Regions from separate parts of the Selenomonas sp. oral taxon 478 genome, predicted to be linked through region 1. Evidence: riboswitches for the same ligand, from Rfam matches in the RefSeq annotation. Region 1 holds a riboswitch; each other region holds the start of a gene.

Region 1 (3,277 bases):
GTTTGAGGACGTCTTTAAGCCCTCGCGCACCTACGAGGTCGAGCGCGGACATCTGCGCGTCCGCATCCCACCGCTCTTCGGACTGCTCCTGCGCGAGCGACAGGAGGAGCAGAGATACGAGCGCAAGGCGGGCATCCTCCTGCATCCGACCTCCCTGCCCTCGAAGTACGGTGTGGGCGACTTCGGCAAGGAGGCGTACCGCTTTGTTGACTTCCTTGCAGATGCGGGGCAAAAGGTTTGGCAGATCCTCCCGCTCAGCCCCGTCGGAAGCAGCTACTCCCCCTATCAGTCCATCTCCGCCTTTGCGGGGAACTTTATGCTCATCGACCCCGAGCCACTGGCTGCGCGCGGCTGGCTGAAGGAGAAAGACCTTTTCCTGCCATACGAGGCGAACTCGGGCTTCATCAACTTTGATCGCGTACGCACGTTCAAGAAGGAGATTCTGGAAAAGGCATTCCGCGCCTTCCGCGCACAGGGGGCGGCAGATGCGGATTACCGTGCGTTCTGTGAGAAGGAAGCATACTGGCTTGAGGACTATGCGCTCTTTCACGCGGCGAAGAAGGAGTACGGCGGCGCGGCGTGGACGGAGTGGGATGCAGCGATCAAACGCCGTGACCCTGACGCACTCCGCTCGCTCCGTGAGCGGCAGCGCGATGCGATGGAGCTTGACTACTTCAAGCAGTACGTCTTCCATACACAGTGGAACCGCCTGCACGACTACGCACGCGCGAAGGGAATCGAGATTCTCGGCGATATGCCGATCTTTATCGCGCAGGACAGCGCGGACGTCTGGGCGCATCAGCACCTCTTTGACCTGAACGAGGACGGCACGCCGCACACCGTCGCGGGCGTACCGCCCGACTACTTTGCCGTGAACGGGCAGCTGTGGGGGAACCCGCAGTACAACTGGGACGCCATGGCGGCGGAGAAGTACGCATGGTGGAAACGCCGTTTCCGTAAACTGCGCGAGCAGGTGGACATCATCCGCATCGACCACTTCCGCGGATTCGAGTCCTATTGGTCGGTGGACGGCAAGGCGGAGACCGCGCTTAACGGCACGTGGCTCAAGGGCCCCGGCAAGGCATTCTTCGACGCGATCGAGAGTGACCTCGGCAAACTCAACGTCGTTGCGGAGGATCTCGGCATCATCACGCCCGACGTGGAGCGCCTGCGTGACGACTGCGGCTTCCCCGGGATGCGGATCGTCCAGTTCCTCATTGCAGGGAACAGCTCGGGACGCATCGGCTTCACCGCGCCCGAGAACAGCATCGTCTACACAGGGACGCACGACAACAACACCACCGTCGGCTGGTACAGCCGCGACATCGACGAGGTGCTGCGCGAATCGCTCGCCAACCTCGTGGGGACGACTTCCGACCGCCCGCGGACCATCTGTCAGCGTCTCATCAAGGCGGCGTATGCCTCACGTGCCCGCATGGCGATCATCCCCATGCAGGACATCCTCGGGCTCGACGAGCGCGCACGCATGAACACCCCGGGCACCGTCGGGCTCAACTGGCGCTGGTGTCTCAAGAAGGACTACCTCCTCGAGATCGACCCGCAGAAGCTCAAGGCACTCTGCGTGCGCTATCGGCGGTGAGAATAGGGGACTGTTAGAAACGGATTGACAGGATAAAAGAATTTTAGTAGAATTAAACAGAAAATTACATACGTTTTCCGAGCAAAAATATCCTAAGGGCTTATGCCTATGGTATTGCGCCTGAGCAGATACATGGCTGTGTGTCTGTTCACAGGGCCGTCGCAGAAATGCGGCGACCTTCCCATATTGAAAAGGAGAACGATGAAACAGGATGACTCTGAGTGTGTTCTTGCAGAAACTGTTCTTCGTGCGGTCAGTACGGGGAACAGTCTTTTTTGTGCAGGAATAGGAGAGGTATTCATGAAGCACAGCAGGAAACATTCGACGGTATTTGCAGCAGCGGTCGCGGCAGGATTTGTCTTCCTCCCGCATGCGTATGCAGCGGGTGCGGACTACACGACGGATACGGTCAATGTCGACACAGACGGCGTCGACAAGTATCTCGTGACGACGAACACAATCACGGAGCAGGAGATCAAGGAGCGCGGCTACGCGACCTCTCCGACATCCTCTCGCAGGTACCGGGGCTCTATATGGCACCTGCGGCAAAGGACAGCAAGATGGTGCGAGTTCTGACCAGACAAAGGTCTATATCGACGGCATTCCGGCATTCCCACTCAACGGTATTGTATCGAATGCCGCATCTGATCTCTCGACCATCCCGGCGGACAGCATCGCGAAGGTTGAGATCATCAAAGGACCGGGACCGGTGCAGTACGGCACGGACTACAAGGGCGGCGTCATCCTCGTTACGACGAAGGACGGCAGGGGGCCCGGCAAGTTCCGCGTGAGTGTCGCAGGTGGGTCGAATCACACCTGCGACACGAAGCTCGGCTACAGCGGCAGCGATAAGAACATCAGTTATGCCGTCAATCTGTCAAGGCATTATGCTGCGGGCTATCTGGAGAATCAGACAGATAAGAAACTATATTTTGACGGCAAGATTCGGTTCAAGACGAGCAATAAATCCTCATTGACATTGAACGGCTACTACTCCGATATGGACAGAGAAGTTCCGCAGTCTGTTGACCCCGCGACAGGACGGTATGTTGCGCCACGTGGACCCAGATGGTCGGTGCAGGCAGGAAATAATATAACCCCTAATCATGTAAAGAATAACAATGCGACGGATTGGCACTTTAAGGGGTTCCGTCAATCCAATATTGCCCTGCGGTATGAAAGCAGACCGAATGATATATGGCAGTATGATGTTAAGTATTACCACATGATCGATGAGAACAATCTTTGGGTGCGTAATCTGCTCGCGACGGAGGGCGGTTCTCTTCCGTTCTTTACGCATGGGGCACCGCAGTGGTATCGCAGTGGATGGTTCTTGCGCGGCAACGGCGTCGAGGCGAACGCATCTGTTGCGTATAACAGCAGAAACGTACTGAGTTTTGGTGCGAAGTATATAAAGCTCAGTTGGAATACGGATGAAAACAATACCTCCTACCGCCGTGATGGCAATGATGCACGTAGGAGTTTCTATGTTGAGAATGCATGGAGCCCGAGCAGCAGGACACGCCTGACACTTGGCGTTCGCTATTATGAGGGGGTAAGGCAGGATTATATGGACAATAAATCGACGCCGAAGACATGCTCCTATGCGCATGCGACAGACCCCGTCTTTAACATCACACATGATGCAACGAAACGCGATACGGTTCGTTTCTCGGC
Region 2 (3,277 bases), 1.0 Mb from region 1:
CGTATCCGTGAGCGTAAAGTTTGCGCAGAGCGTGAAGTCACGCAGGCGTTTTTCGATGTTGACGACGAGGTTCATTCACGCACCTCCCGTTTGAGGTAGAGGTTCATCGCACCGATAAAGAAGAGCGAGAACAGGGAGATGATGACTGCCCAGCGAAAGGCAAGGTCGTAGTCGTTCGCCTGCACCGCCGCATAGATGGCGGTGGACATGGTCTGCGTGCGTCCCGGGATATTGCCCGCGAACATGATGGTCGCACCAAACTCGCCGAGGGCACGGGCAAACGAGAGAACGAGCCCTGCGAGGATGCCGTGCCGTGCATTCGGCAGGATGATGCGCCAAAAGATGCGCCCGTTGCTGACGCCGAGCGTCTGCGCCGCATGAATCATGCTGCTGTCGAGTGACTCGAAGGCGCCGCGTGCCGTGCGGTACATGAGCGGAAGACTCACGATGACCGCTGCGATGACCGCCGCACGCCACGTAAAGACAAGCGGCAGGTCGATGGCGAGGAGGGCGCTCCCGATGGCACTGCGCTTTCCGAGAAAGAGCAGGAGGAAGAACCCAACGACGGTCGGCGGCAGGACGAGCGGCAGCGTGATCACAGCATCGGCAATGGTCGCCGCGAGGCGGCTGCGGATACGCAGCACGGCGTAGGCGAGCCCAATACCGACGAAGAAGGTGAGGACCGTAGCAAGCCCCGCCACCTCAAGGGAGATGATGAGCGGGGAGAATGTTTCGTCTGCCATTATTTGACGGTGAATCCGTATTTCTCAAAGACCTTGGCTGCCTTGTCCGTCTGGAGGAAGGCGAGGAATTCCTTCGCGGCCATCTCGTTCTTGGAGTCCTTCAGCACAGCGGCGGGGTAGACGATGGGCTTATGCGTGTCGGCAGGGGCAACGGCGGCGACCTTCACCTTGTCCGAGATGGCGGCATCCGTCGCATAGACCACGCCGCAGTCCGCATCGCCCGTCTCGACCCATGCGAGCACCTGACGTACGTCGGAGCCGTAGACGGCACGCGCCTTGACCTGGTCGAGGATGCCGAGCTTCGTAAAGACCTCCTCGCTGTACTGTCCGACAGGAACGCCCTTCGGCTCACCGAGAGCGATGTGCGCAACCCGCGGGTCGAGCACTGCCTTGAAGTCGGGAAGGTTCAGCTTGCTGTCCTTTGCCGTGATCAGCACGATGTCGTTGACGAGGAGATCGACGCGCGTACCGTCCGCGAGGAGCTTCTTCTCGTCGAGCGCATTCATCTGCTTCTGTGCGGCGGAGACGAATACGTCGGCGGCTCCGCCGTTCTCGATCGCCTGCTGTAGGGCGCCGCTGCTGCCGAAGTTGTAGACGATATGAACCTCTTTGTTGTTCTCCTCGTACATCGTGGCGAGTTCTTTCATCGCGTCCGTGAGGCTCGCTGCCGCAGAGACCTGCAGCTCGATGGGGCTCTCCTGCGGCGTCTCCATCTTGTTCGCGCTGTTGCCGCCGCCGATGCAGCCGGCGGTGAGAAGAGCCGTGCCCGCCAAGAGGGCGGTGAGTGTCTTTTTGATGTTCATGTGATGTTTCTCCTTTGCAAATGGGAGGTATGTCCGTTTCCCGACATACCCTGTGACGATATGCGTCAGGCAGAGTGCCATAGATGTTTCCTTAGACGTGCTCTGCTCGGAGAGGGTGAGGGCGCTGCCCTCCTTCTCAGCGGACGAATGTGCCGCTCTTGCCGCCGGACTTACGCTCGAGACGAATGTCTGTGATCTCCATGCGCTTGTCGATCGCCTTGCACATGTCGTAGATCGTGAGCAGCGCCGTGCTCACGGCGTGCAGCGCCTCCATCTCGACGCCCGTCTCGCCCGTGACCTTGACCGTCGCCGCAGCATATACCGCATGACGCGGCACCTCCTCAAGCGTGAAGTCGATGCTGCACTTGGCAAGCGGCAGCGGGTGGCAGAGCGGGATCATGTCCGCGGTGCGCTTTGCCGCCATGATGCCGGCGATGCGCGCGACACCGAGGACGTCGCCCTTTTTTGCCGTGCCCGCCGTGATCGCCGCATAGACCGCTTCGCTCACGCAGATCCGTCCGCTCGCGATGGCCTCGCGATGTGTCTTGTTCTTGCCGCTGACATCGACCATGATGGCGGCGCCGCCCGCATCGAAATGCGTCAGTCCTATTTCTGGCATCGATATCCTCCTTTCTTCTTGAAATAATTTTATCATAGCGGAATCAGCGTAGAAAATCAATTGTGTTTCTCTAACATTAAATGAATCTATCTATAATTTAGGAAAACTCATAGAGGTTATTTATTTTTTGTGGTATAATCAATAATAGATATTCATAGTTGAGAATCATTTTATGCGATATAATTTAATTTGTGCCGTGACGGCGGTGGATGGAGTGCTTTATAGGAGAGTGACGGCACTTGCGGAATGCCGCCGAATCAAGCGGGGAGAGCAGTATGCGTGAGGTTCGTGTTCAGGATGCGGTGGGGATGGTGCTCTGCCACGACATTACAGAGATTGTGCGCGGGGAGCGAAAGGGCGCACGCTTCCGCAAGGGCGATGTGATCCGTGCGGAGGATATTCCCGTTCTTCTGCGCATTGGCAAAGAGCATATCTTTGTCTGGGAGGACGATCCGAATCTGCTGCATGAGAACAATGCGGCGGCGATTCTGCGTGATGTCTGTCAGAATGAGCACATGGCGGCGAGTGAGCCGAGCGAGGGCAAGATAGAGCTGACCGCGACGACGGCGGGCGTGTTCGAGGTGAACGAGGATGCGCTCAATGCCGTCAACGACATCGAGGATGTGATGATTGCGACGATTGCGCAGCACATGCCTGTCAAGGCGGGGACGAAGCTCGCGGGGATGCGCGTGATCCCGCTCGTCATCGACAAGGCGGTGATGGAGCGGGTGCGTGAGACGGCGGGCACTCAGCCGATGCTGCGGATCCTGCCGTATCAGAAGATGAAGGTCGGCGTGGTGACGACGGGCTCTGAGGTGTTCCATGGGCGCATCAAGGATACGTTCACGCCCGTGATCGATGCCAAGCTGCGTGCCTTCGGCCTGAAGGTGGATGAGCACCGTCTTTCGGATGATGGGACGGAGCACACGCGTGCGGCGATTGAGGAGCTGCTCGACGCGGGGATGGATATGGTGCTCTGCACGGGCGGCATGAGCGTCGACCCCGATGACCGCACGCCGGCGGCGATCAAAGCGACGGGGGCGCGCATCGTGACGTACGGCGCACCTGTGCTGCCGGGTGCGATGTTCCTGCTCGCCTACTATGAGAAGGAT
Region 3 (3,277 bases), 770 kb from region 1:
TTCATTACGCCCGAAGCGAAGTCCTCGACGACGCCGTTGCAGCGCACGAGGAGGTTCTTGAAGAAGTCGCCGTTCGTTGCACCCGAGAACGGCTCCTCGGAGAACATGCCGAAGGCGAGCACGCGCTTTTTCGCGAGGCCTCCGCCCGAGGTGTAGCCCTTCTGGACGTAGAGATGTCCGATGGCGAGCACGTCGGGGAGATAGTAGTCGTTCATCATGTGGCGTGCCTGATTGATCGAGTGGTCGACGATCGCGAGGCGCGCCGCATTGATCGGCGCGTTGCCGTCCTCCATCGAGATGGAGCATGGCATGCCGCCGAGCACATAGTGCGGATGCGGGTTCTTTCCGCCGAAGACGACGTGCGGGACGACGAGATCCTTCTGCTTGTCGAGCATCTCGAGGTAGTGCGAGATCGCCATGAGATGCACCTCGGGCGGGAGGAGCTGATAGTCCGGATGATCCCACCACTGCGCGGAGAAGATACCGAGCTGACCGCTGTCGACGATCTTCTGCACCTTTGCCTTGATCGCGGCGTAGTAGTCCGGCGATGCGATCGGGAAGTCGTGCGGGTAGGCATCCGTGTCGAATGCCGCCGGCCCACGGAACGGCAGGCGATAGGTCTGGAGCACTGTGTTCTGGAGCGCCGCCGTCGCCGCCGGATCCGCCTTCAGCGCCTCGAGCGGGCTGACCCAGTCGAGCGCATGGAGGTGGTAGAAATGGATGATGTGATCCTGATGTCCGAGGCACGCCGCGATGATGTTGCGGATGTAGTGCGCGTTCTTCGGAATCGTGATGCCGAATGCGTCCTCGACGGCACGCAGACAGCCGAGCGCATGAGAGGATGTGCAGACGCCGCAGATCCGCTGAATGTATGCCCATGCATCGCGCGGATCGCGGTCGTTCATGACGAGCTCGAGGCCGCGCCATGCCGTGCCGGAGGAGATGGCATCGGTGACCTTGCCCGATGCCTCGTCCACCTGCAGCTCAACGCGCAGATGTCCCTCAATACGGGTGATTGGGTCTACAACAACGTGTTTCATTCATGCACCTGCTTTCCCTCTTTTTCGAGCTGCTTCTCATGGTATCTCTTCTGGACGAGGCTCGCGCCCGCGTGCGCCGCGACACCGACCGCCGTCGCGACGGCAAGTCCGGCACCGACCATATCGACGTCGATGCCGTTGTACTCGGGCAGACGCTTCGAGAACGGCGCCTGATCCCAGAAGTTCGCGTTGCTGCAGCCAATGCAGGGCGCGCCCGACTGGATCGGGTACGAGAGTCCCTGATACCAGCGCATATTACCGCAGGAGTTGTACGTCTCGGGGCCGCGGCAGCCGAGCTTATAGAGGCACCAGCCACCCTTGGCGCCCGCGTCGTCGAAACGCTCGGCAAACATGCCCGCGTCGAAGAACGGACGGCGGTAGCAGGTGTCGTGGATGCGGTTGCCGTAGAACTGGCGCGGACGTCCCTCACCGTCGAGCGGCGGCAGCGTGCCGAAAAGCGCGACGTGCATGACGACGCCCGTCATGACCTCGGGGATCGGCGGGCAGCCGGGCACAGCGATATAGGGTTTCGATCCGATCAGCGAGCGGATGCCCTTGGACTCTGTCGGGTTCGGCGCAGCGGCCTGGATGCCGCCCGCCGTCGCACACGTGCCGTAGGCGATGACCGCCTTTGCCCCCTCCGCGGCGTGCTTCAGCGTGTGCTCGAACGAGTGACCGCCCGACATGCAGGTGTAGGCGTGCTCCCCGATGGGAACTGCGCCCTCGACGGCGAGAATGTACTCGCCGTGATACTTCTTGATCGTCTCCTCGAGATGTGCCTCGAAGGCCTCACCCTCGCCGGCGCAGAGGAGATGGCTGTACTCGAGCGCAATCTCGTTCAGCACGAGATCCGATGCGAGCGGTGCGCCCGAGCGGATGAACGACTCATCGCAGCCCGTGCACTCATGCCCATGCAGCCAGATCACAACCGGCAGCGGCTTCGCCTCGGCGGCCTCGACGACCCTCGTGAGGTTGTCCGTGCTCAGCCCCATGAGCGACGTGAGTGTCACGCAGCCCTTGAGGAAATTCCGCCGGCTGAAGCCTTTTGCGAGATATGCCTCCCACAAGCTCTCCCTTTTGTTCACATTATGCCTCCTGTCTCCATGGAAGACTGCCGCCATGCCAAACACCCGCATCCATCCCGCTGCAATCGGCACACAGATACCTTTTCGCGCAGAACGGCGGGGCGGTTCAGAAACTTGCGTCAATACTTCCCGCACATCAGATATATAAAGCCAATCCCGTGAAAGCCTAGATTCCTCTATACGAAATAATAAAAGAGGAACCGTCCGACGCACCCGAGGGCACGACAAACAGTCCCTCGTAGCAGACGAATCCAAGGGATATTTTGCATCAAAATATCCCCTCCTCGCCTTTGCGCGGCAATGTTGTCGTTTCCTTTTCAAGGGAGCGTGGTTTTCTGCAGGAAACCGCGTTCGGAAGGGAGGCTCCGGCATTTCTGCCGAAACCCTGTGCACGGCAGGGATCACTCCCTGCGGCGCAGGCGCAGCATCATAGGCATCGCCCTTAGATGCTTTTGCTCGGAAACCGAGAGGTACAATGTACCTCTATACCTATGTAATTAATAACAGTTTAACAGAGTGAAAACAACCTGTCAATATACGAAAACTATTCTCAGCATATATCGGAATTATATTGATTTATTATAGTTATTGCTTATTTATTCGTAGTTGATGAATGCTGTATCTGCGGTTGATGTGATGAAAAAAGGGCGCACTCCCCCAATATCGGTGATGATGCACATGGGGAGATGCGTCCCTTGCGGTTATTTCTTTCGGCGCAGTTCCTGCCGTACGGCGTCGCGCTCTTTCTCCGTCATGGTGTTCGCGCGGATCACGGCGCGGTGCCCCTCGCGGCTGCTCTCTGTGATGAGTGCGTTATCCCCGTCGTAGGCGAGGATCTCGTAGGTGCTGATGGCGTCCTTTTTCGGGCTGAGCACGCGCCGCTGCATGGTGTAGCCGAGGTGCTCGTAGTCCGCATTCTTCATCGCCTCGGCGAACTGCGCCCGACCGAGGTTGTTGTAGAGGATGAGCTGCCAGTAGGAGACGGAGCCGTCGGCGTTGCGCTTCATGTGGCTGCGGTCAAAGAACCAGCCACGCCGCTCGTCGCCCTCGATGAAGACCCAGTCGCCGTCCTTCAGCGTGATGGGCTCGATCGCCGTCTCTTTGCCGTATGCCTCGCGCTTTGCCGCTGCGGCAGCGGCAGCGGCATGCTTT

Evidence for each region. Region 1 has a riboswitch for molybdenum cofactor ahead of ADJ74_RS11420 (hypothetical protein). Riboswitches for the same ligand answer to the same signal wherever they lie in the genome.
Region 2: linked by a shared signal. The riboswitch ahead of modA (molybdate ABC transporter substrate-binding protein) and the one ahead of ADJ74_RS11420 (hypothetical protein) in region 1 are both predicted to bind molybdenum cofactor.
Region 3: linked by a shared signal. The riboswitch ahead of ADJ74_RS04550 (hydrogenase small subunit) and the one ahead of ADJ74_RS11420 (hypothetical protein) in region 1 are both predicted to bind molybdenum cofactor.

Annotation. Positions count from the first base shown of each region.
Region 1 is NZ_CP012071.1:206,278-209,554, reverse strand. It holds gene malQ (4-alpha-glucanotransferase) at 1-1,600, shown strand, start outside; molybdenum cofactor riboswitch at 1,664-1,813, shown strand; gene ADJ74_RS11420 (hypothetical protein) at 1,901-2,176, shown strand; partial or broken gene ADJ74_RS11415 (hypothetical protein) at 2,193-2,282, shown strand; gene ADJ74_RS01045 (TonB-dependent receptor) at 2,310-3,277, shown strand, end outside.
Region 2 is NZ_CP012071.1:1,223,256-1,226,532, forward strand. It holds gene ADJ74_RS05740 (sulfate/molybdate ABC transporter ATP-binding protein) at 1-75, opposite strand, end outside; gene modB (molybdate ABC transporter permease subunit) at 72-743, opposite strand; gene modA (molybdate ABC transporter substrate-binding protein) at 743-1,546, opposite strand; molybdenum cofactor riboswitch at 1,540-1,670, opposite strand; gene moaC (cyclic pyranopterin monophosphate synthase MoaC) at 1,683-2,201, opposite strand; gene ADJ74_RS05760 (molybdopterin-binding protein) at 2,441-3,277, shown strand, end outside.
Region 3 is NZ_CP012071.1:971,747-975,023, reverse strand. It holds gene ADJ74_RS04555 (nickel-dependent hydrogenase large subunit) at 1-1,040, opposite strand, end outside; gene ADJ74_RS04550 (hydrogenase small subunit) at 1,037-2,125, opposite strand; molybdenum cofactor riboswitch at 2,455-2,597, opposite strand; gene ADJ74_RS04545 (hypothetical protein) at 2,827-3,277, opposite strand, start outside.